Streptomyces venezuelae: one gene and its partner. The protein of the gene in region 1 binds, or shares a complex with, the protein of each later gene. Links are inferred from orthologs where the notes say so. Each region holds a gene or a part of one and is shown in the gene's direction. Other genes may lie near its edges.

The links.
Region 2: the proteins of rpsG (region 1) and tig are in contact, whole or in part, in a crystal structure (PDB 3GTY), measured with the Thermotoga maritima proteins. The link is inferred for Streptomyces venezuelae from one-to-one orthologs. Residues at the interface, in WP_004081843.1 of Thermotoga maritima: Lys34, Lys52, Lys55, Glu59, Arg62, Gln63, Glu66, Asn67, Lys69, Val71, Arg95, Ala109, Lys110, Lys111, Gly112, Arg113, Pro114, Glu117, Glu121, Ile124, Ala125, Tyr127, Asn128, Asn129, Thr130, Gly131, Lys135, Asp139, Arg142, Met143; in WP_004081061.1 of Thermotoga maritima: Glu122, Val124, Val129, Leu130, Tyr133, Glu188, Gly259, Ile262, Tyr263, Glu266, Ser270, Glu273, Gln274, Glu277, Arg308, Gln311, Ile312, Ser315, Tyr316, Glu325, Arg329, Arg336, Leu363, Phe366, Trp367, Arg373, Leu377, Arg381, Leu384, Glu387.

The regions. Positions count from the first base shown.
Region 1 is NZ_CP029191.1:4,824,149-4,838,489, forward strand. Bases 1-2,871 are described here. They hold rpsG (30S ribosomal protein S7), read left to right. Parts: upstream 1-1,136; coding sequence 1,137-1,607; downstream 1,608-2,871. Other genes in these bases: DEJ49_RS21910 (DNA-directed RNA polymerase subunit beta'), read left to right, coding at 1-221; rpsL (30S ribosomal protein S12), read left to right, coding at 763-1,134; fusA (elongation factor G), read left to right, coding at 1,647-2,871. Also shown: more of fusA, read left to right, coding at 2,872-3,773; tuf (elongation factor Tu), read left to right, coding at 3,918-5,111; DEJ49_RS21935 (Uma2 family endonuclease), read right to left, coding at 5,257-5,844; DEJ49_RS21940 (hypothetical protein), read right to left, coding at 5,890-6,144; DEJ49_RS21945 (helix-turn-helix domain-containing protein), read right to left, coding at 6,273-7,214; DEJ49_RS21950 (ATP-binding protein), read right to left, coding at 7,432-7,902; DEJ49_RS21960 (DUF397 domain-containing protein), read left to right, coding at 8,209-8,418; DEJ49_RS21965 (ADP-ribosylglycohydrolase family protein), read right to left, coding at 8,420-9,904; rpsJ (30S ribosomal protein S10), read left to right, coding at 10,383-10,691; rplC (50S ribosomal protein L3), read left to right, coding at 10,706-11,350; rplD (50S ribosomal protein L4), read left to right, coding at 11,359-12,015; rplW (50S ribosomal protein L23), read left to right, coding at 12,015-12,434; rplB (50S ribosomal protein L2), read left to right, coding at 12,474-13,310; rpsS (30S ribosomal protein S19), read left to right, coding at 13,323-13,604; rplV (50S ribosomal protein L22), read left to right, coding at 13,646-13,993; rpsC (30S ribosomal protein S3), read left to right, coding at 13,993-14,341.
Region 2 is NZ_CP029191.1:2,655,365-2,669,733, reverse strand. The notes cover bases 4,387-7,285. They hold tig (trigger factor), read left to right. Parts: upstream 4,387-5,095; coding sequence 5,096-6,475; downstream 6,476-7,285. Other genes in these bases: DEJ49_RS11910 (ATP-dependent Clp protease proteolytic subunit), read left to right, coding at 6,895-7,285; DEJ49_RS11930 (hypothetical protein), read left to right, coding at 4,429-4,623. Also shown: DEJ49_RS11945 (FtsX-like permease family protein), read left to right, coding at 1-2,166; DEJ49_RS11940 (HD domain-containing protein), read left to right, coding at 2,163-2,642; DEJ49_RS11935 (acyltransferase family protein), read right to left, coding at 2,666-3,874; more of DEJ49_RS11910, read left to right, coding at 7,286-7,500; DEJ49_RS11905 (ATP-dependent Clp protease proteolytic subunit), read left to right, coding at 7,562-8,257; ATP-dependent Clp protease ATP-binding subunit ClpX, read left to right, coding at 8,425-9,711; DEJ49_RS11895 (hypothetical protein), read right to left, coding at 9,806-10,825; DEJ49_RS11890 (hypothetical protein), read right to left, coding at 10,950-11,987; DEJ49_RS11885 (hypothetical protein), read right to left, coding at 12,193-13,143; DEJ49_RS11880 (valine--tRNA ligase), read left to right, coding at 13,281-14,369. UniProt on the Bacillus subtilis protein: Involved in protein export. Acts as a chaperone by maintaining the newly synthesized protein in an open conformation. Functions as a peptidyl-prolyl cis-trans isomerase.

The DNA.
Region 1 (14,341 bases):
GCCTCATCGGCCTCAAGGAGAACGTCATCATCGGTAAGCTCATCCCGGCCGGTACGGGTCTGTCCCGCTACCGCAACATCCGGGTCGAGCCGACCGAGGAGGCCAAGGCCGCGATGTACTCGGCCGTCGGCTACGACGACATCGACTACTCCCCGTTCGGCACGGGCTCCGGCCAGGCCGTTCCGCTGGAGGACTACGACTACGGGCCGTACAACCAGTAGGTCCCATGTCTGCTGAAGGGCGTCCGCTTCCTTTGGGGGTGGGCGCCCTTCGGCGTTCGGTCTGGTGGCCCATGGCCGGGAGGCGCCCTTCACGCTGGTCTACGGGGCGTACGTGGCTGTTTCGTGCGCGAAGGGCGGGATGGGCCATCGATCGTGCCGGCGTTGGCTGTACCGCCGGTACTGGCACGCGTTCTGCGGAAGCAGTCCACAGGTATGTGCGGGCATGCCGGATCGGGCGGATGTCCAATTGATCAAGGACTTTCTGCGGCAGGCTTGATCTGCAGATGTCCGGCGTGTCGCCCCCCATCGCATTTGTTTTGACCAGACTCGATGAGGTAGGTACGCTCAGACCTTGTGCCTGGGGTGTGCCTGGGCTCGCGCGCGTGTCATCAGCCGCTGCGGGAGTCCGAGAAAGGCCACCGTAATCTGCGCCCCTTTCCGCCTTGCGGCGGGAGTCTGCAGCATTCGACACACCCGACCGCGTGGGTCGGCGACGTTCCGGGTTAGCTTTACTATTCGGCACACAGAAACCGGAGAAGTAGTGCCTACGATCCAGCAGCTGGTCCGTAAGGGCCGGCAGGACAAGGTCGAGAAGAACAAGACGCCCGCACTTGAGGGTTCGCCCCAGCGCCGTGGCGTCTGCACGCGTGTGTTCACGACCACCCCGAAGAAGCCGAACTCGGCCCTCCGTAAGGTCGCGCGTGTGCGTCTGACCTCCGGGATCGAGGTCACGGCCTACATTCCGGGTGAGGGACACAACCTGCAGGAGCACTCCATCGTGCTCGTGCGTGGTGGCCGTGTGAAGGACCTGCCTGGTGTTCGTTACAAGATCATCCGCGGTTCCCTCGACACCCAGGGTGTCAAGAACCGCAAGCAGGCCCGCAGCCGCTACGGCGCCAAGAAGGAGAAGTAAGAATGCCTCGTAAGGGCCCCGCCCCGAAGCGCCCGGTCATCATCGACCCGGTCTACGGTTCTCCTCTGGTGACCTCCCTCATCAACAAGGTGCTGCTGAACGGCAAGCGCTCCACCGCCGAGCGCATCGTGTACGGCGCCATGGAGGGCCTGCGCGAGAAGACCGGCAACGACCCGGTCATCACGCTGAAGCGCGCGCTCGAGAACATCAAGCCGACCCTCGAGGTCAAGTCCCGCCGTGTCGGTGGCGCGACCTACCAGGTCCCGATCGAGGTCAAGCCGGGCCGTGCGAACACGCTCGCCCTGCGCTGGCTCGTCGGTTACTCCCGCGCCCGTCGCGAGAAGACCATGACCGAGCGTCTGCTCAACGAGCTCCTCGACGCCTCCAACGGCCTCGGTGCCGCTGTGAAGAAGCGCGAGGACACCCACAAGATGGCCGAGTCCAACAAGGCCTTCGCGCACTACCGCTGGTAGTCGCTACCCCCATCGAGACCGAGAGAAGACTGAGCCGACATGGCTACCACTTCACTTGACCTGGCCAAGGTGCGCAACATCGGCATCATGGCCCACATCGACGCGGGCAAGACGACGACCACCGAGCGGATCCTGTTCTACACCGGTGTGTCGTACAAGATCGGTGAGGTCCACGACGGTGCCGCCACGATGGACTGGATGGAGCAGGAGCAGGAGCGTGGCATCACGATCACCTCTGCTGCCACCACCTGTCACTGGCCGCTGAACGACGTCGATCACACGATCAACATCATCGACACCCCGGGCCACGTCGACTTCACCGTCGAGGTGGAGCGTTCGCTCCGCGTGCTCGACGGTGCCGTGACGGTGTTCGACGGCGTTGCCGGCGTCGAGCCCCAGTCCGAGACCGTGTGGCGTCAGGCGGACCGTTACGGCGTCCCGCGTATCTGCTTCGTCAACAAGCTCGACCGCACCGGTGCCGAGTTCCACCGTTGTGTCGACATGATCGTCGACCGCCTCGGTGCGACCCCGATCGTCATGCAGCTGCCCATCGGCGCAGAGGCTGACTTCAAGGGCGTCGTCGACCTCGTCACCATGAAGGCCTTCGTCTGGTCCGCAGAGACCAAGATGGGCGAGGCCTACGACATCGTCGACATCCCCGACACGCACACCGAGGCTGCCGAGGAGTACCGCGGCAAGCTGCTCGAGGCCGTCGCGGAGAACGACGAAGAGATGATGGAGCTGTACCTGGAGGGCCAGGAGCCCACCGAGGAGCAGCTGTACGCGGCGATCCGTCGCATCACCATCGCCTCCGGCAAGGGCGGCGACACCACCGTCACCCCCGTCTTCTGCGGTACCGCGTTCAAGAACAAGGGCGTCCAGCCCCTGCTCGACGCGGTCGTGCGCTACCTTCCCTCCCCCCTGGACGTCGAGGCCATCGAGGGCCACGACGTCAAGGACCCGGAGCTGGTCGTCAAGCGCAAGCCGTCCGACGACGAGCCGCTGTCGGCCCTCGCGTTCAAGATCGCGAGCGACCCGCACCTCGGCAAGCTCACCTTCGTCCGGATCTACTCCGGTCGCCTGGACTCCGGCACCGCGGTGCTGAACTCCGTCAAGGGCAAGAAGGAGCGCATCGGCAAGATCTACCGCATGCACGCGAACAAGCGTGAGGAGATCGAGTCGGTGGGCGCCGGTGACATCGTCGCCGTCATGGGCCTGAAGCAGACCACCACGGGTGAGACGCTCTCCGACGACAAGGCTCCGGTCATCCTGGAGTCCATGGACTTCCCGGCCCCGGTGATCGAGGTCGCCATCGAGCCGAAGTCCAAGGGCGACCAGGAGAAGCTGGGTGTCGCCATCCAGCGTCTCTCGGAGGAGGACCCCTCCTTCCGCGTCCACTCGGACGAGGAGACCGGCCAGACCATCATCGGTGGTATGGGTGAGCTCCACCTCGAGGTGCTCGTCGACCGCATGAAGCGCGAGTTCCGCGTCGAGGCGAACGTCGGCAAGCCGCAGGTGGCGTACCGCGAGACGATCCGCAAGGCCGTCGAGCGCGTCGACTTCACGCACAAGAAGCAGACCGGTGGTACCGGTCAGTTCGCCAAGGTGCAGATCGCGATCGAGCCGATCCTCGATGGCGACGCGTCGTACGAGTTCGTCAACAAGGTCACCGGTGGCCGCATCCCGCGGGAGTACATCCCGTCGGTCGACGCCGGTGCGCAGGAAGCCATGCAGTTCGGCATCCTCGCGGGCTACGAGATGACGGGCGTCCGCGTCACGCTCATCGACGGTGCCTACCACGAGGTCGACTCCTCGGAGCTCGCCTTCAAGATCGCCGGTTCGCAGGCCTTCAAGGAGGCCGCGCGCAAGGCGTCCCCCGTGCTGCTCGAGCCGATGATGGCCGTCGAGGTCACCACGCCCGAGGACTACATGGGCGATGTCATCGGCGACATCAACTCCCGCCGTGGCCAGATCCAGGCCATGGAGGAGCGCAGCGGCGCTCGCGTCGTGAAGGGCCTCGTGCCCCTCTCGGAGATGTTCGGCTACGTCGGAGACCTCCGCAGCAAGACGTCGGGTCGCGCAAGCTACTCAATGCAGTTCGACTCCTACGCCGAGGTTCCGCGGAACGTCGCCGAGGAGATCATCGCGAAGGCCAAGGGCGAGTAACTCACCCGAGTTCACGCTTTAGGCTTGACACCATCCGCCGGGGTTCGACCCCGCAGGGCGAGAACCCCGGCGGCTGGCTTCCCAGCAAAGATCACCTGGCGCCGATGAAGCAAGGCGTACAGAACCACTCCACAGGAGGACCCAGTGGCGAAGGCGAAGTTCGAGCGGACTAAGCCGCACGTCAACATCGGCACCATCGGTCACATTGACCACGGTAAGACGACCCTCACGGCCGCCATTACCAAGGTGCTGCACGACGCGTACCCCGACCTGAACGAGGCCTCGGCCTTCGACCAGATCGACAAGGCTCCCGAGGAGCGCCAGCGCGGTATCACGATCTCGATCGCGCACGTCGAGTACCAGACCGAGGCGCGTCACTACGCCCACGTCGACTGCCCCGGTCACGCGGACTACATCAAGAACATGATCACGGGTGCCGCGCAGATGGACGGCGCGATCCTCGTGGTTGCCGCCACCGACGGCCCGATGCCGCAGACCAAGGAGCACGTGCTCCTGGCCCGCCAGGTCGGCGTTCCCTACATCGTTGTCGCCCTGAACAAGGCCGACATGGTGGACGACGAGGAGATCCTGGAGCTCGTCGAGCTCGAGGTCCGTGAGCTCCTCTCCGAGTACGAGTTCCCGGGCGACGACGTTCCGGTCGTCAAGGTCTCGGCGCTCAAGGCGCTCGAGGGCGACAAGGAGTGGGGCAACTCCGTCCTCGAGCTCATGGCCGCCGTCGACTCCGCGATCCCGGAGCCGGAGCGCGACGTCGACAAGCCGTTCCTCATGCCGATCGAGGACGTCTTCACGATCACCGGTCGTGGCACGGTCGTCACCGGTCGTATCGAGCGTGGTGTCCTCAAGGTCAACGAGACCGTCGACATCATCGGCATCAAGACCGAGAAGACCACCACCACGGTCACCGGCATCGAGATGTTCCGCAAGCTGCTCGACGAGGGCCAGGCCGGTGAGAACGTCGGTCTGCTCCTCCGTGGCATCAAGCGCGAGGACGTCGAGCGCGGCCAGGTCATCATCAAGCCCGGTTCGGTCACGCCGCACACCGAGTTCGAGGCCCAGGCCTACATCCTGTCGAAGGACGAGGGTGGCCGTCACACCCCGTTCTTCAACAACTACCGCCCGCAGTTCTACTTCCGCACCACCGACGTGACCGGCGTCGTGACCCTCCCCGAGGGCACCGAGATGGTCATGCCGGGCGACAACACTGAGATGACCGTTGAGCTCATCCAGCCCGTCGCGATGGAAGAGGGCCTGAAGTTCGCCATCCGTGAGGGTGGCCGGACCGTCGGCGCCGGCCAGGTCACCAAGATCAACAAGTAAGTCCTCCCGACTTGCTTGCGGATCGGGGTAACCCGGTTGCTCTGAACTGAGCGCATCGCAGGACACGCAGTAACGGAAGGGCCCGTACGACTTCGGTCGTACGGGCCCTTTCGCGTGGACGCGGCCGTTTCGACGCCTCAGCGGCCTACTGGTAGCGAGGCAGGGACTCGGTCGGAATCGTCCACTCTGCGATGGTGACGTCCTCGCCGTAGACGAAGTCCTTACGGGTCGCATAGCGCGGACCCTGCGGGGTGGCGTGGATGTCGGTGAGGACGGCACCCGTACCGGTGCGTGGGTCGAAGATCGCGTAAACGGGGATGCCGAGCAGCGGGTAGTCCCGCATCTTGCTCACCCAGTCGTTGTCCGGGTTGGAGCGCGAAACGATCTCGATCGCGGCGATGAGCGTACGAGGGTCGAAGGCCTCCGGCACCTCCATGTCCGCCTCGGCGATCACCATGATGTCCGGGTGCCGCATGATCCCCCCGGGTTCGTCCTCCACATCAGGCGTCCCCGTGTGGGCCACCAGCTCCTCCGGCATCACCTTCTCCAGGCGCTTCCGTAGGCGCAGCGCAGTCAGCTCGTGGGGTCCAACGGGCGACAGCATGTCGTGGACGATCCCTTCCTGGGTGATCTCAAACTTGCCCGGAAGGGCGTCCCCGAGCTGCACGACGGCGTCCCGCATCGCCTGGTACTGGGAGCTGCCCTGTCGTGCACTGTGCGGCGTGACGGTCATGGCGTGCGCTCCTCGTCTGTGCCCGGGGGCCAAGGGTCGTCACGTTCATGCTAGGTCGCCTCTCGGCCGGGGCGGTGATTGTCCGGAGCCCTGCACCGCCTTCATGGCGTTGTCCAGGACGGCGCTCAGCTCGCGCAGGGCTTCACGGGCGACGGTGGCGTCCTCGTGTTCGAGGTCCCGCGTGGCGCGGGCGTGCCGCGTGGAAAGGTCGGGGCGGCGGGCGATCTCGATGTCCCTGGCCCAGGTCAGGACCCAGCCCTGCACGGGGCTGAGGGACTGCCATGCGGCAGCCTTGGCCAAGGCTTCGTCCTTGGTTCGCTGCATTTCCGGCAGGCGGGCCGGGGCGACGACTGCGAGGGCGGCGTGCAGGGCATCCAGGGTCTGGGCGGGGCGGGGGACCAGTTCGTGGGCGTGGCCGGGCTGTGGGGTCAGGGTTTCCTCCCGGCTCCGTTCTCGGTGCAGTCGCGGCAGCGGCCCGGTTCTGGGGCTCGGTAGGCGCGGTCGCAGGTTTCGCAGTTCTGGAGTGGATGGCGGGTGGGCTGCGGGGCGTGGAACGGGGGTGAGGGTGGGATCAGGGCTGTCAGTCGGTGGGACAGGAGAGCGGCGGGGTGGCGGGGGCCATCGGGTGGGAGGGAATGGGTCAGGGCGTGGTGTACGGAGGCCGGAGTGGCTTCTCGTTCCAGCCAGGCGGCTACGCCAGGGGTGAGGTGGGCGGTTTCTAGGGCGGTGAGGAGCAGGTGGGGGGCTTGGTGGCGTAGGTCCGTAAGGGTGTCAGCGGCCTGTTGGAGGAGGGCCGGGGTGGGGGAGGAGGGGTGCGGTACGGCAGGGAGGGAGCGGAGGTGCTTGCGGGGTGCGTGCGGGGGCTCGCCGGGCGTGGGTGGGGCTGAGACGGTGGCGGGCTGCCTGCGTGGTGCGGTGGGGGCGCGCTGAGCCGCCACCTGTGGGTGGTTGCAGGACGTCGTGCGGGTGATGATGCGGCCGGCGGGGGTGCGTTCGCGCTCGCGGCGCAGGTAGCCGTGGGTCTCCAGCTCGCGCAGGGCCGCGGCGATGCGGGCCGCGCCCTCCGGGAAACGGGTGGTGAGGCTCTTGATGTCGACCCGGGATCCGGCTGGCAGCGACTGGATGTGGCAGCCCAGGCCGATCGCCAGGAGGGAGAGCTCCCGGTGCTGGGTGAGGTGGTTGCCGATCACCGTGAAGCGCGTGGTGTGGCGGGTGTTCTCGTGCGTGATTCCGGACGTGGGTGCGGAGGCGTTGGGCCGTCGACGCGTGTCCGTTCGGCTGCGGGGGTGTCGGGTCGCCCGTGCGTGGGATTGATTGCCGCCAGAAGCGGACTGGGCGCGCGGGGGCGCGCTAGGGTTTTGGGTGTCCATCGGGAAGGTGCTTTCTTCCTCGGTGGTCAGGCCCTCGCCTCGGGATTGCCGTCCCGGCGGGGGCCGTCGCATGTCTGGTGTTGTTGTTCGGCTGCTGGGGCTGAGAGTAGGGCCATTGGGGGGCCGGAAAGCCAGCCGAGCCGGGGATGTTCACCCGGGGGAGTGAGCCGCCCCTGGCGGGGCCTGGTGGGGTTTGGTGGGGTGTCTCTTCTCCGTCTTACGTTCCTTGGGAAAAGGCACCGGCGGTACCGGAGCACGGGGGGTCGGGCTCCGGTGGCGTGAGGCTCAGTTCCGCCCACACCGTCTTGCGCGGAAAGCGGTCCTCCGTTACTCCCCAGCGGTGTGCCAGCGCTTCTACGAGGAGCAGGCCACGCCCCGATTCGGCGTCGGGGGATGCGGGGCGGGGGATGGGCAGGCATTCGGGGTGCGTGTCTGTGACCTCGATGCGGAGCGCTTCCGCAGTGGCGTGCAGTGCGAGTCGGAAGTCGCGGCCCGGTACACGGCCGTGGGCTGCGGCGTTGGCGGCGAGCTCCGCGACGATGTGGCGGGCCGGGTCCAGGGGGAGCCCCCACGAACGAAACTGCTCGGTTGCGAGAAGTCGTGCGAGGCGGGCTCCGCGAGGCGTGGGGGAGAGCAGGACGCTGAAGTGACGGGCGATGTGGGGGAGTTCGGCGGTTTCCTGGTTCACGTCACTCAGCGTGGCCCCTGACTCTTACGCTGCGCAGTGACATGACGGCCGCGTACGGTCACTGTCCTGCGTTTGTCCAGGGATGCCGACGTACCGCGAAGCTCATCCGGGGATGGACGGGAAGATCGAGGTGCTGAAGTTCCGGGACGGCACAGCAGTGGGGCGTTCAGAAGGCGCCTTCAACGGTCGTCCTGTGACGTGCCCGAAGCAGCTCCGCATCCTTGAGATGCGGTACGGAATCATCCGAGCCGAGGCACTCTCGCCACGGGAGACGCTGACCTTCATCGAGCAAGTGCTGGGAGAGACATGATCCGCAAGGCTGCCGCGCAAGGCGTTCCCGAGCTGGCCTGGTTCAAGAGCAGCTACAGCAGCGACGGGAACGAGGGTGACTGCGTAGAGGTCGCCCACGCCCCCCGCGCCGTCCACGTCCGCGACTCGAAGCAGACGTCAGGCCCTCGCCTCGCCCTCAGCGGCACCGCCTGGGCCGCCTTCCTTGCCCACGCCGCCCGGCGCTGACTCAGTCCCGGTCCCACGCCCCGCCCAGCGCCCCCAACCGCTCCCCGTACTCCACCGCCTCCACCCACTCCGGAGGCCACCCCGACGGGCCTCGGTGCGCTCCCGCCAGCGCCCCCGCCAGGGCCGCCGTCGCCGCCGAGGGGCCGGAGGTGTGCGCCGCCCGGCGCAGGGCCTGGCGCGGGTGCGCCCCCGTCGACAGGAACGCGTACAGGGCGCCGCCCAGCACCGTCTCCGCCGTCCACGCCGTACCCACCGCCGCGCCCGGATCCGTGTCGCTCCCCAGCGCCGCCTCCACCGCGTCCAGCACCGCCACGCACTCGTCCCAGCCCGCCGCGATGAACGACACCGCCTCGGCCCGGGGCGCCAGGTCGCCCAGCCAGTCCGCGCGGTACGTGTGGCGGGACGCCGACGCGTACAGACGCAGCTCGCCGAGCAGGTCGGCAGGCTTGCAGCGGTGCCTCAGCAGGTCCACCGCGTGCGACGCCAGGTCACTTGCCGCCAGGGCTGTGGGGTGGGCGTGGGTGAGGGCTGCCTGTAGTTGGGCGATTCCCGAGCGTTGGTCGGGGGTCAGGTACGGCGCCAGGCCCACCGTCGCCGCTCGTACCACCGCCGCGCAGCCCTTCGAGCCGGTCGCCGTCGCCTGTTGCCAGGGGACCGGGGTCGACAGCGCCTCGCAGGATTCCCGCGTCGTACGGCCGGGGGAGCGGTCGTTGTCCGGGGAGCGGTGCCAACCGATCAGGTGGGTGCGCAGGGCCGTCGTCACCGCCCCGGGGGTCAGCCAGGGTGGGGCAGGGACGGCGCCCCGTACCGTGAGCGCCTGCCTCGCCTCTGCCTCCGGCAACGGGGCCCGTACCGCCACCTCCGCCAGCGCCTCCCCTACCGCCAGCGTCAGCTGCGTCTGGTCCGAGACCCGTACCGTGCCGTCGGAGGAGAGAGGGAGCTCCATCGATTGCCAGGGGCCGTAGACGGCGGTGATGCGGTCCAGCCCCAGCCCGGAGAGCGGGCGGCCCATCGCGTCGCCGATCGCCAGGCCCTGGAGCGCCGCACGGCACGACCTCCACACGGTGCGGCGGTAGGGCTGGTCCGCCAGGGCGTAGAGGGAGGCCAGGTCCGGGGAGGTCGTGAGTGAGCCCGGGAGCGCCCCCAGGGCCTCGCTGGTCAGCTCCTGCAGCACTCTCGTCGGCGGTACGCCCCGCTCCTTGCCGGCCCGTAGGCGGCGCAGCCACACGCCGCCCGCGTTCACCGCCCGCGTCCCCGCGTCCCTCCGTATGATCCAGCCCGCCGCGTCGTCCTCGTCGCACGCCCACACGTAGGTGGTGACGGTGCCGTCGTCGTCCGCCACGGCCACGTACCGGACCGGGCGGGTCGTCTCCTCCGCGTACTCGGGCGGGCCGCTCACGTATGAGAAGGCCACGTCCTCCTCGAAGCGGGGGTTGATGTACTTCCGGGGGAGGAAGCGGGGGGCGGGGGAGGTTGCGTCGCTCACCCGTCCACCCTCCCCGAAGCCGTCACCGGCGCGTCGCGCCCGCCCCGGGTTTGATCTCCGTCACTCAGCGGGTAATGTCTTCCGCTCGATTGGCACCACACGTGCCCCGTATGGCAGACTGTCCTGGTTGCTCGGTTGAGTGCCGATGCTGCGCGCCTCCCGCCGGGAGGACCGGAAGCGAGTCCCACAGTACTCGTCGCCTTATCTGCCCCACGGGTCCGCGAGGACCTGGACGGCAGCGCTGGGGCGGACGTACGGGAATCTTTCGGGAAGTGCGGTGCGGTTGCTCGGCCAGGCGCCCGGTGGGTTTCTTCCCCCGGACCCGCGGTCAGCGAGGGCCGCAGCCCCTAGCAGGGAACTCCTTCGGGAGAACTGTGTGAGCGGGACTGCGACACGCCCGACCGCGTGGGTCGGAGGAGGTAGAAAAAAGGGCCTCCCGGGAGCCAGAGCGTTCGAGACGAAGGACTACTAAGTAGCCATGGCGGGACAGAAGATCCGCATCCGGCTCAAGGCCTACGACCACGAGGTCATCGACTCCTCGGCGAAGAAGATCGTCGAGACGGTGACCCGCACTGGTGCGTCGGTCGCGGGCCCGGTGCCGCTGCCCACTGAGAAGAACGTGTACTGCGTCATCAAGTCGCCGCACAAGTACAAGGACTCTCGCGAGCACTTCGAGATGCGCACGCACAAGCGCCTGATCGACATCCTCGACCCGACCCCCAAGACCGTTGACTCGCTGATGCGCCTGGACCTTCCGGCCGGCGTTGACATCGAGATCAAGCTCTGAAGGGCGCGAAGAAGATGACCAAGCAGATCAAGGGCATCCTGGGCGAGAAGCTCGGCATGACCCAGGTCTGGGACGAGAACAACCGTGTCGTCCCGGTGACCGTGGTCAAGGCCGGGCCCTGCGTCGTTACCCAGGTCCGTACGAATGACAGCGACGGCTACGAGTCGGTCCAGATCGCCTTCGGCGAGATCGACCCGCGCAAGGTGAACAAGCCCCTCAAGGGCCACTTCGCCAAGGCCGACGTGACCCCCCGTCGCCACCTCGTCGAGATCCGTACCGCTGGTGCCAGCGAGTACACCCTCGGCCAGGAGCTGACTGCCGAGACGTTCGAGGCCGGTATCAAGGTCGACGTCACCGGCAAGAGCAAGGGCAAGGGCTTCGCCGGTGTGATGAAGCGTCACAACTTCCACGGTGGCAAGGCCTCCCACGGTGCCCACCGCGTGCACCGCAAGCCCGGTTCCATCGGTGGCTGTGCCACCCCCGGCCGTGTCTTCAAGGGCATGCGCATGGCGGGTCGCATGGGCAACGAGCGGGTCACCACCCAGAACCTGACCGTCCACGCCGTTGACGCGGAGAAGGGCCTGCTGCTCATCAAGGGCGCGGTTCCTGGTCCGAACGGCGGCCTCGTCCTGGTCCGTACCGCGGCCAAGGGGGCCTGAGGTAACCCATGAGCACCATTGACATCCTTTCGCCGGCAGGCGACAAGACCGGGACGGTCGAGCTCCCCGCGGAGATCTTCGACGTCGAGAAGATCAGCATCCCGCTGATCCACCAGGTCGTCGTCGCTCAGCTGGCCGCGGCCCGTCAGGGCACGCACAAGACCAAGACCCGCGGCGAAGTCCGTGGTGGTGGCAAGAAGCCTTACCGCCAGAAGGGCACCGGCCGCGCGCGCCAGGGTTCGACCCGTGCGCCGCAGTTCGCCGGCGGTGGCGTCGTCCACGGCCCCGTGCCGCGTGACTACTCCCAGCGCACTCCCAAGAAGATGAAGGCTGCCGCTCTGCGTCACGCCCTCACCGACCGGGCGCGCAACTCCCGCATCCACGTCGTCTCCGGCGTGGTCGAGGGCGAGATCTCGACGAAGGCCGCGAAGAGCCTGCTCGGCAAGGTCAGTGAGCGCAAGAACGTGCTCCTGGTCATCGAGCGCTCGGACGAGGCTTCGCTGCTCTCCGCCCGCAACCTGCCCCAGGTGCACATCCTGGAGCCGGGCCAGCTGAACACGTACGACGTGCTCGTCTCGGACGACGTGGTCTTCACCAAGGCCGCCTTCGAGTCCTTCGTGTCTGGCCCCACCAAGGCCGATGAGACCGAAGGGAGCGAAGCCTGATGGCTATCCGTCACCAGAGCATCGCGTCCAAGGCCGCGAAGGCCGCCAAGGCCGCGCGCGTCGCCAAGGCGAAGCGCATCGCGACCGAGGGCAAGATCGCCGTTGAGCCCACCCCGCTGAGCAAGTCCTTCTCGGACCCGCGCGACGTCCTCGTCAAGCCGGTCGTCTCCGAGAAGTCGTACGCGCTGCTCGACGAGGGCAAGTACACGTTCATCGTGGCTCCGGGCGCCAACAAGACCCAGATCAAGCAGGCCGTCGAGGCGGTCTTCTCGGTCAAGGTCACCGGCGTCAACACGATCAACCGTCAGGGCAAGCGGAAGCGTACGCGCACCGGGTTCGGCAAGCGTGCCGACACCAAGCGCGCCATCGTGACCCTTGCTGAGGGCGACCGTATCGACATCTTCGGCCAGGCCTCCTAACGGAGCGCCCTGGTCCGAATATCGGACGAGGACTGAGAAATGGGAATCCGCAAGTACAAGCCGACTACGCCGGGCCGTCGTGGCTCCTCCGTAGCCGACTTCGTCGAGGTAACGCGGTCCACGCCGGAGAAGTCGCTGGTTCGCCCGCTGCACAGCAAGGGCGGCCGTAACAATTCCGGTCGTGTGACCGTTCGCCACCAGGGTGGTGGCCACAAGCGCGCCTACCGCGTGATCGACTTCCGTCGCCACGACAAGGACGGCGTGCCGGCCAAGGTCGCGCACATCGAGTACGACCCCAACCGCACGGCGCGCATCGCGCTGCTGCACTACGCGGACGGCGAGAAGCGCTACATCCTCGCCCCGCGCGGCACGCAGCAGGGTGACCGGATTGAGAGCGGCCCCGGTGCCGACATCAAGCCCGGCAACAACATGGCGCTGCGCAACATCCCCGTGGGTACGACGATCCACGCCATCGAGCTGCGGCCCGGCGGCGGCGCGAAGTTCGCCCGCTCCGCGGGTGCCTCCGTGCAGCTGCTCGCGAAGGAAGGCGCCATGGCGCACCTTCGCATGCCGTCCGGTGAGATCCGCCTGGTCGACGTCCGCTGCCGCGCCACCATCGGCGAGGTCGGCAACGCCGAGCAGTCGAACATCAACTGGGGCAAGGCCGGCCGTATGCGCTGGAAGGGCGTCCGCCCGACCGTGCGTGGTGTCGTGATGAACCCGGTCGACCACCCGCACGGTGGTGGTGAAGGCAAGACCTCCGGTGGTCGTCACCCGGTCTCGCCGTGGGGCAAGAAGGAGGGTCGTACTCGTGATCGCAACAAGGCGAGCAACAAGTACATCGTCCGTCGCCGCAAGTCGAACAAGAAGCGCTAGGAGCGGGTTTAGATGCCGCGCAGTCTCAAGAAGGGGCCCTTCGTCGACGACCACCTCGTAAAGAAGGTGGACGCTCAGAACGAAGCCGGTTCCAAGAACGTCATCAAGACCTGGTCCCGTCGCTCGATGATCATTCCCAGCATGCTGGGTCACACGATCGCGGTGCACAACGGCAAGACCCACATCCCGGTGTTCGTCACCGAGTCGATGGTCGGCCACAAGCTCGGCGAGTTCTCGCCGACTCGCACCTTCCGCGGCCACGTCAAGGACGACCGGAAGTCGAAGCGCCGCTAGTGCGGGGTGGAACGACTATGACTAACACCGAAGGGACAACCATGGAAGCCAGGGCCCAGGCGCGGTACATCCGCGTCACGCCCATGAAGGCCCGCCGCGTGGTGGACCTCATCCGTGGCATGGATGCCACGGAGGCTCAGGCGGTCCTGCGTTTCGCCCCGCAGGCCGCGAGCGTGCCGGTCGGCAAGGTGCTGGACAGCGCCATTGCCAACGCCGCGCACAACTACGACCACACCGACGCCTCTTCGCTGGTCATCAGCGAGGCGTACGTGGATGAGGGCCCGACCCTGAAGCGGTTCCGTCCGCGTGCTCAGGGCCGTGCCTACCGGATCCGTAAGCGGACCAGCCACATCACCGTGGTCGTCAGCAGCAAGGAAGGAACCCGGTAATGGGCCAGAAGGTAAACCCGCACGGGTTCCGGCTCGGTGTCACGACCGACTTCAAGTCGCGTTGGTACGCCGACAAGCTGTACAAGGACTACGTCAAGGAAGACGTCGCCATCCGTCGGATGATGACGTCCGGCATGGAGCGCGCCGGCATCTCGAAGGTTGAGATCGAGCGCACCCGTGACCGCGTGCGTGTGGACATCCACACCGCTCGTCCCGGCATCGTCATCGGCCGCCGTGGCGCCGAGGCCGACCGCATCCGCGGTGACCTCGAGAAGCTCACGGGCAAGCAGGTCCAGCTGAACATCCTCGAGGTCAAGAACCCCGAGGTCGACGCTCAGCTCGTGGCCC
Region 2 (14,369 bases), 2.2 Mb from region 1 along the record:
GCCGGTGCCGTGCCCGGCGCCCGCACCGCCGTCCCCGACGTCACCTTCCCCGTCAAGTCCGGCGACAAGGACGTCACCGCCCACGGCTGGGGCTCCACCGCCTTCACCGGCGAGAAGCTCACCGCGGGCCGCGCCCCGCACCCCGGCGAGGTCGTCCTCGCCGCACCCGGCGCCTCCGTCGGCGACCGCACCACCCTCACCACCGCCGACGGACCGCGCACCTTCCGCGTGTCCGGCACCGTGGGCGCCAAGGGGACCGCCCCCACCGCCTGGTTCGCCGACTCCGAGGCCGTCCGCATCTCCGGCCACCCCGGACGCGTCGACGCCATCGCCGTCCTGCCCGAGGCGGGCGTCACGGCCGACGCCCTCAAGTCCCGGGTCGCACACGCCCTCGGCGACAAGGCCGAGGTCCACACCGGCGACGACCGCAGCGAGGCCGAGGGCTCCGCGCTCTCCTACGCCAAGGAAATGCTCACCGCCCTCGGCGGCTCCTTCGGCGGCATCGCCGCCCTCACCGCCGTCTTCACCGCCGCGGGCACCGTCGCCCTCTCCGTCGGCCAGCGCGCCCGCGAGTACGCCCTGCTGCGCGCCATCGGCACCACCCCCCGCCAGATCCGCCGCACCATCGCCACCGAGACCCTGCTCGTCGCCCCCGCCGCCGCGGCCGTCGGCCTGCTGCCCGGCATCGCCCTGGCCAACTGGTGGTTCGGACAGCTGAAGGAGAAGGGCGCGATCCCCGAGGCCGTCGACCTGACCGTCTCCTTCATCCCGCTCGTCAGCGCCGTCGGCGTCGCCGTCCTCACCGCGCTCGGCGCCGGCTACATGGCCGCCCGCCGCCCCTCCCGCATCAAGCCGGGCCAGGCGCTCAGCGAAGCCGCCGTGGAACGGGTGGCGCTCGGCTGGATCCGTACGCCGCTGGGCATCGCCGCCGCCGTCGGCGGCACGGTCTTCGCCGGATTCGCCGCCAGTAACACCGGCGACGACGCGGCGAACGCGGCCCTCGGCGTCGTCATGCTCTTCATGCTCGCCGTCGCCCTGCTCGGCCCGCTGGTGGCCCGCGGCTGCGCCGCCCTGTTCGGCCTCCCGCTGCGCGGCGCCGGCGCGTCCGCCTCGCTCGCGGCCGCCAACTCCCGCTCCAACGCCCGCCGTCTGGCCTCCGCGATCACCCCGATCGTGCTCGCCATGGCCTTCTCCTCGGTCCTCGTCTTCATGCACACCAGCGAGGAGCGGGTCGCCGCCGACCAGCAGCGCGCGGGCATCACCGCCGACCACATCATCACCGCCGACGGCGGGCTCGCCCCGGGAACCCTGGCGAAGGCCGCCGACGCGAAGGGCGTCACCTCCGCCGTCGGCGTGCTCAAGTCCTCCGTACTCGTGCCGGTGGGCTCGGGCGGCGACCGCTATCTGCAGACCGCGTCGACGCAAGGCATCACCGGCACGGCCGCCGCGCTCGCCGAGGTCCAGGACCTCGACGTCGAGACGGGCACCCTGAAGCTCGGCAAGGGCCAGATCGCCGTCGACGCCACCCTCGCCGACTCCGCCCACGTGAAGACCGGCGACCGCCTCGCCCTCCGCCTGCCCGACGGCACCAAGGCCTCGCCGACCGTCGTCGCCACGTACGGCAGGGGCCTCGGCCTCTCCCAGGTGACCATGTCCGCCGCCGACCTGAAGCAGCACGTCACCTCGGCCTTCGCGAGCGAGGTCTGGACCAGCGGCGGCTCCGCGCAGGCGCTCTCCGGACTCGGCGTCCTCAAGGACCGCGACGGCTACGCCACCGCACGCTCCATGGACAACGAGCTCAACGCCTGGGCCAACACCACGATGGCGGCCGTACTCGGCGGCTTCGCGGCCGTCGCCGCGATCAACACCCTGGTCATGACGGTCCTGGACCGCCGCCGCGAACTCGGCACGCTGCGCCTGATCGGCTCCACGCGCCGCCAGGTCCTCCGGATGATCCGCTGGGAGGCGCTGCTCGTGGCGTCCGCGGGCATCGTCATCGGCTCGGCCATCGCGTTCGCCACCCTCATCCCGATGATGAAGGGCCTGACCGGCGAGTCCCCGTACGTCCCGCCGCTCGTGTACGGCTCCTTCGTGGGCGCGGTCCTGGTCATGGGCCTGGCCTCGGCGACGATCCCGGCGAGGGCGGCGCTAAGGTCGGCCGCATGACGCCCGCAGGCCACCGCCCCGAACCGCTGTCCCTGCCGGAGGTGGAGGCCCTCGCCCGCGAGGCCCACGCCGACCAGGAGGACAAGGCGGGCCGCCCCTACGCCGAACACCTGCAGGCCGTGGCCGAGGGGGTACGGCGGCGGGGCGGCGACGACGAGCAGATCGCGGCCGCCTGGCTGCACGACGCCGTCGAGGACGACGCCCTGTCGGAGCGGTGGCTCACGGAGGCCCCGCTCACCAGGCGGACCAAGGACATCGTCCTCGCCCTCACCAAACGCGCGGGCGAGCCCCCGGAGGCGTACGCGCGACGCATCCTCGCCACCCCGGGCGCCCGCCTCGTGAAGGAGGCGGACCTGGCGCACAACGCGGACCCGGCCCGCCTCGCGGTCCTCGACGCGACGACAAGGGCGCGCCTGACGGCGAAGTACGCCACCATGCGCGCCCTGCTGGGACTCGGGGAGACCCCGGTTCCGTAGCTCTCGTTGCGTCGACAGCTCTCTTACGTCGACTTGGCCCGCTCACGGGCGAGTTGCGCCGCGTCCCGCTTGAACGCCCACTCCATCTTGGGCTCCATCGCGAACCGGAACATCCGTTGCACCGGTGGCGTGCAGAGCGCCGTGACCACGCTCGCGGCGACCACCGACACGAAGATCTCGCCGAGCGGCTGGTGCAGCCAGTCGTAGGTGTCGAACCAGCCCCAGAAGCGGGAGCCCTTGGCGAGGAAGCCGTGCAGCAGGTAGCCGTACAGCGTGCCGGCGCCGAGGACCGTGAACCACATCTTCCGGCGCGGCACCCACGCGAAGAAGCACGCGGTGAGGACGACGGAGCAGCCGAAGAGCGCCAGCGTCATCACGACACCGGCCCACCACGGCGCACCCAGTTCCTGGGCGCTGTCCCGGCGGTAGAACCAGGCCGAGGTCATCCGGGGAGCCGCCCAGTACGCCAGGAGCAGCGCGCTCGCGAAGACCGGGATCGACAGGAGGCGCACCTCGCGGCGGCGCACCAGCTGGAAGTACTCGGGCTTCATGAAGAGGCCGAGGACGAAGAACGGCAGGAACTGCAGGACGCGCTGCAGGTCGAGGTCGTCGCCGATGTCGGGTGAGATCACGGCGAGCGTGGCGATGGCCAGTGCGAGCGGCACCGGCCAGCGGACGATCTTCCACAGCGGCACGGTGAGCCGCCACACGAAGAGCGCGACCAGGAACCAGGTGAGGTACCAGGGGTCGAGCAGGCTGATGGGCTGGCCGGGGTCGTCGTCCGCCCAGCGCTTGAAGAGCGTGTACGCGATCTCGAAGAGGACGTACGGCACGGCGACACCGGTCACGAGCCGCTTGAGACGGTCGGCCCGCATGTCGAAACTGCGCGAGAAGTAGCCGGAGATCACGATGAACGCCGGCATGTGGAAGGTGTAGACGGTCATGTACAGCGCTTCGGCCGTACGGCTGTGATCGGTCAGCGGTTCCCATGCGTGGGCCATCGCCACGAGGACGATCGCCAGGTACTTGGCGTTGTCGAAGAACGCGTCGCGCTGTTTGGCGGGCTTCGGCCCGCCGTGGGCGGTGCTGCGGCCTGCCGGGGTGGGGGGAGCGGTGGGGGCGGCCTGCGGGGGCGGGTGGGGGGCGCGGGGAGTGGGGACTCCGGCCGCCGGCACCTGGGCCGGTGGGAGGGGCGCCCGGTGGCGTCCGTGCGGGTGCACCGAGTTGGTCACAGGCCCTCCCACCAAGAGCTCGGTGAGACGACCCGGGACCGCACTGCGCCTACGGGGGTGGTGGCAGCGTGGAACATCTGAGGCACCCTAGCGTCGCCCCGGCGTATTCGTAAAACCCCCGTCACTTCTCTCGACTCAATCTCCTGCAATCACGTCGGTTAATCCCGTCGGTCGACAAAGAGACGTGCTGGTTCGCGACCGGACCCTGTCCAGTACGTCACAACTCATCCGGTTTAAATGGTGCATAACGCGCTCTCTCCGCGCCTGTCGGATGTGCCCTCCAAGACAATTCGAATTTCCTGCGAACGTCGTGTGTGGCGGTGGCAACGATCGCGTCGAATTCCGATGACTTCGGATACTCGAATTGCTGTACGACGGTGCGCTGCCCATGCGCCCCCTGGGCGCCCTTGCGCGCGAGGGCCGTCACGTGTTGGCCGACGTTGCGTCACCGGCCGCATAGAGGGGGCCTGTTGGTGGCACGATGGTCCGTGGCGGGGGTGTGCGGGGTCGTACCCCCCGGGCCGGGAGAGCGACCGACCTAGGGTGTGATCAGTGTGGCCATTTCGCTGTCAGTGGTGCTGCTGTTGGCGATCATCCTCGTGGTGCTGATCCGCGGGGGGTCGCTCAAGGCGGGGCCTGCGATCGTCGCGGTGCTCTTCGGCTTCTTCCTCGCCTCCACAGGTATGGCACCTTCCATAAACCGCTTCTTGAACGAAGTGGCGGAGACGATCAACTCGATCAGCTTCTGAGAGCCGTGAACGCAGAAACCCCAGACCGTTCCGGCCTGGGGTTTCCCTGTGAGAGCGGGCGACGGGAATCGAACCCGCGTAGCTAGTTTGGAAGACTAGGGCTCTACCATTGAGCTACGCCCGCACAGATCGCGCCACGAGCGGATGCCGCGGCACGACAGGCATCGTAGCGGGTCCTCGCCCCTCGCCGCACGTGCCCCCCCCGGAACCGGCCCCGTTTAACCGGGAGCCGCACTGCCTGCGGGCATGTACCCTACGTGTCGCACCGACGGGGTGTGGCGCAGCTTGGTAGCGCGTCCGCTTTGGGAGCGGAAGGCCGTGGGTTCAAATCCCGCCACCCCGACCACCGAAATCACCCCCACAAGATCGCATTGTGGCTCGGCTCCTGCTTGCCGTTACTATGCAAGCTGTGTGCCCGTGTGTCTCTGAGCCGGGCAGAATCCCAAGAAGTCAGCCCCAAGGAGACCGAACCGTGAAGAGCGCCGTGGAGACCCTGAACCCGACTCGGGTTCGGCTCACTGTTGAGGTGCCCTTCGAGGAGCTCAAGGACAGCCTCGACGCGGCCTACAAGAAGATCAACCAGCAGGTCACGGTGAAGGGCTTCCGCAAGGGCAAGATCCCGGCCCGCGTCATCGACCAGCGGTTCGGCCGTGGCGCCGTCCTCGAAGAGGCCGTCAACGACGCGCTCCCGAAGTTCTACACCGAGGCCGTCAACGAGGCCGAGCTCAACGTCCTGGGCCAGCCCGAGGTGGACATCACCGAGCTGAAGGACAACGAGACCCTCAACTTCACCGCCGAGGTCGACGTCCGTCCCTCCATCGAGATCCCGGACTACTCCGGCATCGAGGTCGAGGTCGACGCGATCGAGGTCAGCGACGAGGACGTCGACAAGGCCGTCGAGGAGCTGCGCGAGCGCTTCGCCTCCACGTCCCCGGTCGAGCGTGCCGCCGAGGACGGCGACGTCGTGACGATCGACCTCGAGGCCAAGGTCGAGGGCGAGGTCCTGGAGGACGGCGTCGCGTCCGGCGTCTCCTACACGATCGGCTCCGGCGAGCTCCTCGAGGGCATCGACGACGCCGTGAAGGGCCTGGAGGCCGGTGGCGAGGCCACCTTCACCTCCGAGCTCAAGGGCGGCTCGGCGGCCGGCAAGGAGGCCGAGGTCACCGTCAAGGTCACCCAGGTCGCCGCCCGCGAACTGCCGTCCCTGGACGACGACTTCGCGCAGCTCGCCTCCGAGTTCGACACCCTCGACGAGCTGAAGGCCGACAGCCGCAAGCGCCTCGAGAACATGAAGCAGTACGACCAGGCGACGCAGGCCCAGGAGCGCGTCCTGGAGAAGCTGCTCGAGCTGGTCGAGGTCCCCGTCCCCGAGAAGCTCCTCGCGGACGAGATCCAGACCCGCACGCACAACCTCGAGCACCACCAGCTCGGCCAGATGGGCCTCGACCTGGACAAGTACCTGGAGATCCAGGGCAAGTCCCGCGAGGAGTTCGACGCCGAGACCAAGGAGCAGGCCGAGAAGGGCATCAAGACGCAGTTCGTCCTCGACGAGCTCGTCAACAAGGAGAAGCTGAACGTGAACCAGGAGGAGCTCACCGAGCACCTCATGCGTCGCGCGCAGTCCTCCGGCATGTCCCCCGACCAGTTCGCCCAGGCCGTCGTCGAGGGCGGCCAGGTCCCGATGCTCGTCGGCGAGGTCGCCCGCGGCAAGGCCCTCGCGGTCGTCGTCGAGGCGGCGACGGTCAAGGACACGAACGGTGAGGTCGTGGACCTCGAGGACGACGAGGACGAGACGGCTGCCGCCGAGGGCGAGCAGACCTCCGACGCCGCCGAGGAGAAGACCGAGGCCTGAGCCTCGCTCTGACGCTCGCACACCGGGCCCCCAGGACTTCTCGGTCCCGGGGGCCCGGTGTCTTTAGGGGCGCGGGGAACTGCGCGATCAGCCCCCACGGGGCTGCAGGCGCGTCTGCCGCGGCGGGACCCATGGCGGGTGCGGCTTGTGGGGGTTGCTCGCGCAGTTCCCCGCGCCCCTTACGGGGCACGACCGGCACCACTCGAGGCGCCCCGCCAGAACCTGCGCTCACAGCGAACAGTCACCTTTGCGGGATTCCCCGGACGGGGCTGAGCGTTAGGGTCCATGAATACGAGGGCAGGGGAGTCCCCGGAGCCGCCCCGGAGCGGTTCCGCACGCGGGTGCCCCAGGCCCCAGCTGAAGACGTGAGACGGCCCGGCGCCGTCGTAAGACGAGCAGGTGGATACGTGACGAATCTGATGCCCTCCGCCGCCGGCGACCCCTCCATCGGTGGTGGCCTCGGCGACCAGGTCTACAACCGGCTGCTCGGCGAGCGGATCATCTTCCTCGGCCAGCCGGTCGACGACGACATTGCCAACAAGATCACCGCACAGCTGCTGCTCCTTGCCTCCGATCCGGACAAGGACATCTACCTCTACATCAACAGCCCCGGCGGCTCGATCACGGCCGGCATGGCGATCTACGACACCATGCAGTACATCAAGAACGACGTGGTGACGATCGCGATGGGCATGGCCGCCTCCATGGGCCAGTTCCTGCTCAGCGCGGGCACGCCCGGCAAGCGCTTCGCGCTGCCGAACGCCGAGATCCTGATCCACCAGCCGTCCGCGGGCCTCGCGGGCTCCGCGTCGGACATCAAGATCCACGCCGAGCGGCTGCTGCTGACCAAGAAGAAGATGGCCGAGCTCACGGCGTTCCACACCGGCCAGACCGTCGAGCAGGTCACGCGCGACTCGGACCGCGACCGCTGGTTCGACCCGCAGGAGGCCAAGGAGTACGGCCTCATCGACGACATCATGTCCAGCGCCGCAGGCATGCCGGGCGGGGGCGGCACCGGAGCCTGAGCCCCGTGCTCAGCGCCCCGCAGCCGACACCTAAGCCCCTCGCTTCTCAGGAGAACCAGAGATGAACAACTTTCCCGGTCGCCGCCTCTACGGCAGTGCACAGGCCGAGAGCGGCCAGGCCGAGTTCACCGGCACCGGCGCCGAGTCGCGTTACGTGATCCCGCGCTTCGTGGAGCGCACCTCGCAGGGCGTGCGCGAGTACGACCCGTACGCGAAGCTCTTCGAGGAGCGCGTGATCTTCCTCGGCGTGCAGATCGACGACGCGTCCGCCAACGACGTCATGGCGCAGCTCCTGTGCCTGGAGTCGATGGACCCGGACCGCGACATCTCCATCTACATCAACAGCCCGGGTGGTTCCTTCACCGCCCTTACGGCCATCTACGACACGATGCAGTTCGTGAAGCCCGACGTGCAGACCGTCTGCATGGGCCAGGCCGCCTCGGCCGCCGCCGTGCTCCTCGCGGCGGGCACGCCCGGCAAGCGCATGGCGCTGCCGAACGCGCGCGTCCTGATCCACCAGCCCTACAGCGAGACCGGCCGCGGCCAGGTCTCCGACCTGGAGATCGCCGCCAACGAAATCCTCCGGATGCGTTCGCAGCTGGAGGAGATGCTGGCCAAGCACTCCACGACGCCGATCGAGAAGATCCGCGACGACATCGAGCGCGACAAGATCCTCACGGCCGAGGACGCGCTCTCGTACGGCCTGGTCGACCAGATCATCTCCACCCGGAAGATGAACAATTCCTCGGTCGCCTGACGCAGAGCTGTAGCATCTGCCGCTCCTTGGCATGGTTTGCGTACGACGCACGTCGAAGCGAACCGTGCCAAGGGGGGCCCGAACGGGGGGCCCGGCAAGGTACCGTCGGATATGAGGCACCAGGAGCCGCTGAACGTGGCGTCTCCCAGGCGAAGGGGAAGCACCTCGTGGCACGCATCGGTGACGGCGGCGATCTGCTCAAGTGCTCGTTCTGCGGAAAGAGTCAGAAGCAGGTCAAGAAGCTCATCGCAGGCCCCGGTGTGTACATCTGCGACGAGTGCATCGACCTCTGTAACGAGATCATCGAGGAAGAGCTCGCGGAGACGAGCGAGGTGCGCTGGGAGGAACTTCCCAAGCCTCGCGAGATCTACGAATTCCTTGAGGGCTACGTCGTGGGCCAGGAGCCCGCGAAGAAGGCCCTCTCGGTAGCGGTGTACAACCACTACAAGCGGGTCCAGGCAGGAGAGAACGGCGGCGCGCAGGGCCGTGACGACGCGATCGAACTCGCGAAGTCCAACATCCTGCTGCTCGGCCCGACCGGCTCCGGCAAGACGCTCCTCGCGCAGACGCTCGCGCGCATGCTGAACGTTCCGTTCGCCATCGCGGACGCGACGGCGCTGACGGAGGCGGGCTATGTCGGCGAGGACGTCGAGAACATCCTCCTGAAGCTGATCCAGGCGGCCGACTACGACGTCAAGAAGGCCGAGACCGGGATCATCTACATCGACGAGATCGACAAGGTGGCCCGCAAGAGCGAGAACCCGTCGATCACGCGCGATGTCAGCGGCGAGGGCGTCCAGCAGGCGCTCCTGAAGATCCTGGAGGGCACGACGGCGTCGGTGCCCCCGCAGGGCGGCCGCAAGCACCCGCACCAGGAGTTCATCCAGATCGACACGACGAACGTGCTGTTCATCGTGGGCGGTGCCTTCGCGGGCCTGGAGAAGATCATCGAGTCCCGCGCGGGCGCGAAGGGCATCGGCTTCGGCGCCACCATTCGCTCCAAGCGCGAGATGGAGGAGAAGGACCAGTTCGAGGACATCATGCCGGAGGACCTGGTGAAGTTCGGGATGATCCCCGAGTTCATCGGCCGCCTCCCCGTGATCACCTCGGTCCACAACCTCGACCGCGAGGCGCTGCTCCAGATCCTCGTCGAGCCGCGCAACGCGCTGGTGAAGCAGTACCAGCGGCTGTTCGAACTCGATGGCGTGGAGCTGGAGTTCGAGCGTGAGGCCCTGGAGGCCATCGCGGACCAGGCGATCCTCCGCCAGACCGGCGCGCGCGGCCTGCGCGCCATCATGGAGGAAGTCCTCCAGTCGGTGATGTACGAGGTGCCGTCCCGCAAGGACGTGGCCCGCGTCGTCATCACGGCGGACGTCGTCCGTTCGAACGTCAACCCGACCCTGGTGCCGCGCGACGCGCGGGGCGGCGGTGCGGGGGAGCAGAAGTCCGCGTAGGCGGCACATACGCGCGAAGGGGCGCCCGGCGATCTGATCGCCGGGCGCCCCTTTCCGTTGCGCTGGTGCGGGAGGCGGGACGCGGGACGTCGCGTCAGACCTTGACGCGGAGGGCCTTGCGGGCGCGGAGCGTGGTGTCCGAGGCGTCGTCGAGGGAGACCTTGCCCGCCATGGCGTCGGCGACCGTGAGCGGCACGACGACGCCGACGGTGCTGTGGTCGCCCCAGACGCAGACCGGCATGCGGATCTCCTTGGGGCCCGAGGACGTGCCGCCGCCGTTGCTGTTCTCCATCACGGACTCCTGGCACTTGAGGATGGTGTCCTGCGTGCTGAAGTCCTTGGGGCTGCCGACGAGCTTGCCCGTGTCCGAGCTGTTCTTCTGCGAGTCCTTCTTGATCTTCGCGAAGACGGCGTCGACGACGGGGGCCGGGTTCTCGATCTCGCCGTAGACGCCCATGAACTGGAGGGCCTTCTGCGCGAGCGGGTTGCTCTCGTCCCCCGACTGGTAGCCGGCATCGATGTCCTGCGGGTCCTTGACGCCGGCCTTCTCGACGGCCGCCAGGTCGCTGGAGTTGAAGCCGCCGTTCATGTCGTCGCTCTTGTCGTACTCGTTGAGGATCGTGGGCGGTGTCGTCAGCGTGTGCGGGCCGTCGTCCTTGATGCCGCCGTCCGCGACGTTCGAGGAGCCGCCGTTCTTGCCGCCCTTTTCGTCGTCGCCGCCCGCGAGGACGAAGTAGCCGCCGACGGCTGCCGCGGCGACCACGGCGACGGCGGCGATGATCAGGCCGGTCTTCTTGCCGTTGCCGCCACCGGGAGGCGGGGGCGGGACCTGCCCGTAGGGGCCGTGGGGCTGCTGCCCGTACGGGGCCTGCGGGGGGAACTGCCCGTAGGGGCCGGGCTGCTGGGGCTGGCTGTAGCCGCCCTGCTGCGGGGCCTGCTGCGGGTAGCCGTAACCGGGCTGGGGCGGCGGGGGAGCCTGCTGGGGGTAGCCGTAGCCGGGCTGGGGCGCCTGCGGCGGCTGGCCGTAGGGGCCGGGCTGCTGCGGCGGCTGACCGTACGGCCCGGGCTGCTGGGGCTGCTGCCCGCCGTACGGGCCCGGCTGGTTGTAGCTCATGGGGGTTCCCCTCCGAAAACGCTCAGGTGTTGCCGCCATCCTGACGCAACAGGGCCCGGCCGTATGACCGGACCCTGCCGCGCGGACATCGCCCGGCCCCGAGAAGCCCGACAGGTGCCGGATGTCAGATCTTCACGCGGACCTCGCCGCGGAACTTGGCCGTGGTGCCCGCCGACTCGTCGAGGTCGACGGACGTGCCGGACAGCGCGCTGGCGACGTCCGTGTGGACGACGTAGCCGAGGGTGCTGTGGTCGCCCCAGATGCAGGTCGCCGCGGACATCTTGCTCGCTCCGCCGGACCCCGCCGTGGAGCCGGCGGAGGTGCCCGCGCCCGCGCCCAGGTCGATCTTCATCTCCTGGCACTTCAGGACCGCGCCGTCGAGACCGTCCGGCTTGTACTCCTTGGGCTCGCCGACCAGTTCGACGCTCTGGCCGCTGCTGCCGCCCGCCTCGTTCTTCTTCTTGGCGTTGTCGAACATGTGGTCCACGACGCTTTCGGGGTCCTCGATCTCGCCGTAGACGCCGCCGAAGGCCAGTATCTTCTGCGCCATCGGGTTCTCCTTGCTGCCCGACTGGTACTGGGCCTGCACGTCCTTGGGGTCCTTCACCCCGGCCGCCTCGGCCTTGTCGAGGTCGATGCTGTTCAGGCCGCCGGACCGGGCCTCGTCCTTCTTGTAGTCGCCCATGACGAGCGACGGCGTCGTCAGCTTGTGCGGCCCGTCGTCCTTGATGCCGGAGTCGTCGCCCCCGCCGGCCACGTTCGAGGAGCCGCCGTTCTTGCCGCCCTTTTCGTCGTCACCGCCCGCGAGGACGAAGTAGCCGCCGACCGCTGCCGCGGCGACCACGGCGACGGCCGCGATGATCAGGCCGGTCTTCTTCTTGCCGCCGCCACCCGGGGGCGGGGGCGGGACCTGCCCGTAGGGGGCCTGCGGCTGCTGGCCGTACGGGGGCTGGGGCTGCTGCCCGTAGGGGCCCGGCTGCTGCGGCTGGCTGTAGCCGCCCGGCTGGGGCGCCTGCTGCGGGGCCTGCTGGGGGTAGCCGTAGCCGGGCTGGGGCGCCTGCGGCGGCTGGCCGTAGGGGCCGGGCTGCTGCGGCTGCTGGCCGTACGGCCCGGGCTGCTGGGGCTGCTGCCCGCCGTACGGGCCCGGCTGGTTGTAGCTCATTGCTTGGGTTCCCTCCCAGTACTTACGTGGTCCGAACATCCTGGCGGATCGACGCGCGGGATCGTGCGGTCGCACCGGATCGATGCGGAGTTGTTGAGGGGCTGTTCCAGAGGGCGGACGTACGAAGGGCCCGGGGCGGATCGTCCGCCCCGGGCCCTGCCCGTCCTCGTGCCCTGTGGCCGCTCCCGCGCGGCCCGCCCGTTCGCTACGCCTTCACGCGTGCGGCCTTGCGCAGATCGGCGGCGAAGGACGAGACCTCGTCCGTGGCCATGCCGCCACCGCCCTTGATCATCGCCGCCACGTCCATGCCGAAGACGATGCCGTAGGTGCTGTGATCAGCCCATATGCAGATCGGCACCTTCGTCTCCTTGCCGTCGTCCGAGATGCTCCCGTTCTGGCACTTCATGATCGCGCCGTCGAGTCCGTCGGGCTCCACGGTCTCGGGGCTGCCGACGAGTTCGAACGCCTCGTCCGGGTCGTTCTTCTCCTCGGCCGCCTCCTTCTTCGCGTTCTCGTCGGCCTTGGCGAAGCCGCCGTCGATGGCCTTCTCCGGATCCTCGATCCGGCCGTACATGCCGTGGAAGCTGATCTGCTTCCCCGTGAAGGCTTCACCGAATTCGTACGCGGCCGCCACACTCGTCGGGTTCTTGATGCCGATCTCCGCGGCGGCCTTCTTGTCGTCGGAGCCGAGCGGGCCGTCGTCGCCGTCGCCTCCCTTGTCGCTCTTCTTGTACTTGCCCACGGAGGCCGGCGGCACCAGCTTGTGCGCGCCGTCGTCCTCGACCGAGGCCGAGCCGCTGTCGCCGCCGAGGACGAAGTACGCCCCGACGCCGAGCGCGGCGACCACGGCGATCGCGCCGATCACGAGCCCGGTCTTCTTCTTGCCGCCCCCGCCCTGGGGAGGCTCCGGGTACGGGGTCTGCCCGTAGGGGCCCGGCTGCTGCGGCTGGCTGTAGCCGCCCTGCTGGGGCGGGGGCTGCTGCGGATAACCCTGGGGCTGCTGTGGGTAGCCGTAACCCGGCTGCTGAGGCGGCTGCTGCGGCGGCTGCCCGTAGGGGCTCCCGTACGGGCCCGGTTGCTGCGGAGGCTGACCCCCGTACGGCCCCGGCTGCTGGGGCTGCTGGCCCCCGTACGGGCCCGGTTCGTTGTAGCTCATTACGTGGGGTCCCCCTCCGAATGCTGATGTGTCCCGGACATCCTGAACGAAATCCCGGCCGGCCGGATCCCCCGGCCGCAAGCGATGTCGAACATTCCGGTTTCGGGACCGCTCCGTCACCCCTCTAAACTGGCCGCGTGACCGAGAACGCTCAGCAGCAGCCTCCAGCGACCACTCCCGAACTGCCGACCCAGTACGCGCCGGCCGAGGTAGAGGGGCCGCTGTACGAGCGCTGGGTAGAACGCGGGTACTTCTCGGCCGACGAGAAGAGCGAGAAGCCCCCGTACACCGTCGTCATCCCCCCGCCGAACGTCACCGGCGCCCTCCACCTGGGCCACGCCTTCGAGCACACGCTCATCGACGCCCTCACCCGCCGCAAGCGCATGCAGGGCCACGAGACGCTCTGGCAGCCCGGCATGGACCACGCGGGCATCGCCACCCAGAACGTCGTCGAGCGCGAGCTCGCCAAGGAGGGCAAGTCCCGCCACGACCTCGGGCGCGAGGCGTTCATCGACCGCGTCTGGCAGTGGAAGAGCGAGTCCGGCGGCCAGATCTCCGGCCAGATGCGCCGCCTCGGCGACGGCGTGGACTGGGAGCGCGAGCGCTTCACCATGGACGAGGGCCTCTCGCAGGCCGTCCAGACGATCTTCAAGAAGCTCTACGACGACGAGCTGATCTACCGCGCCGAGCGCATCATCAACTGGTGCCCGCGCTGTCTGACGGCGATCTCGGACATCGAGGTCGAGTACCAGGACGACGACGGCGAGCTGGTCTCGATCAAGTACGGCGAGGGGGACGAGACGCTGGTCGTCGCCACCACCCGCGCCGAGACGATGCTCGGTGACACCGCTGTCGCGGTCCACCCCGAGGACGAGCGGTACAAGCACCTGGTCGGCAAGCAGATCAAGCTGCCGCTGACCGACCGCACCATCCCCGTCGTCGCCGACGAGCACGTCGACCCCGAGTTCGGCACCGGCGCCGTCAAGGTGACCCCGGCGCACGACCCGAACGACTTCGAGATCGGCCAGCGCCACTCCCTGCCGAACATCGCGGTCATGGACGAGCACGCGGTCATCACGGTCGCAGGCCCCTTCCAGGGCCTGGACCGCCTGGAGGCCCGCTCCGCGATCGTCGGCGCGCTGCGCGCCGAGGGCCGCATCGTCGCCGAGAAGCGCCCGTACACGCACTCGGTCGGCCACTGCTCGCGCTGCAAGACCACCATCGAG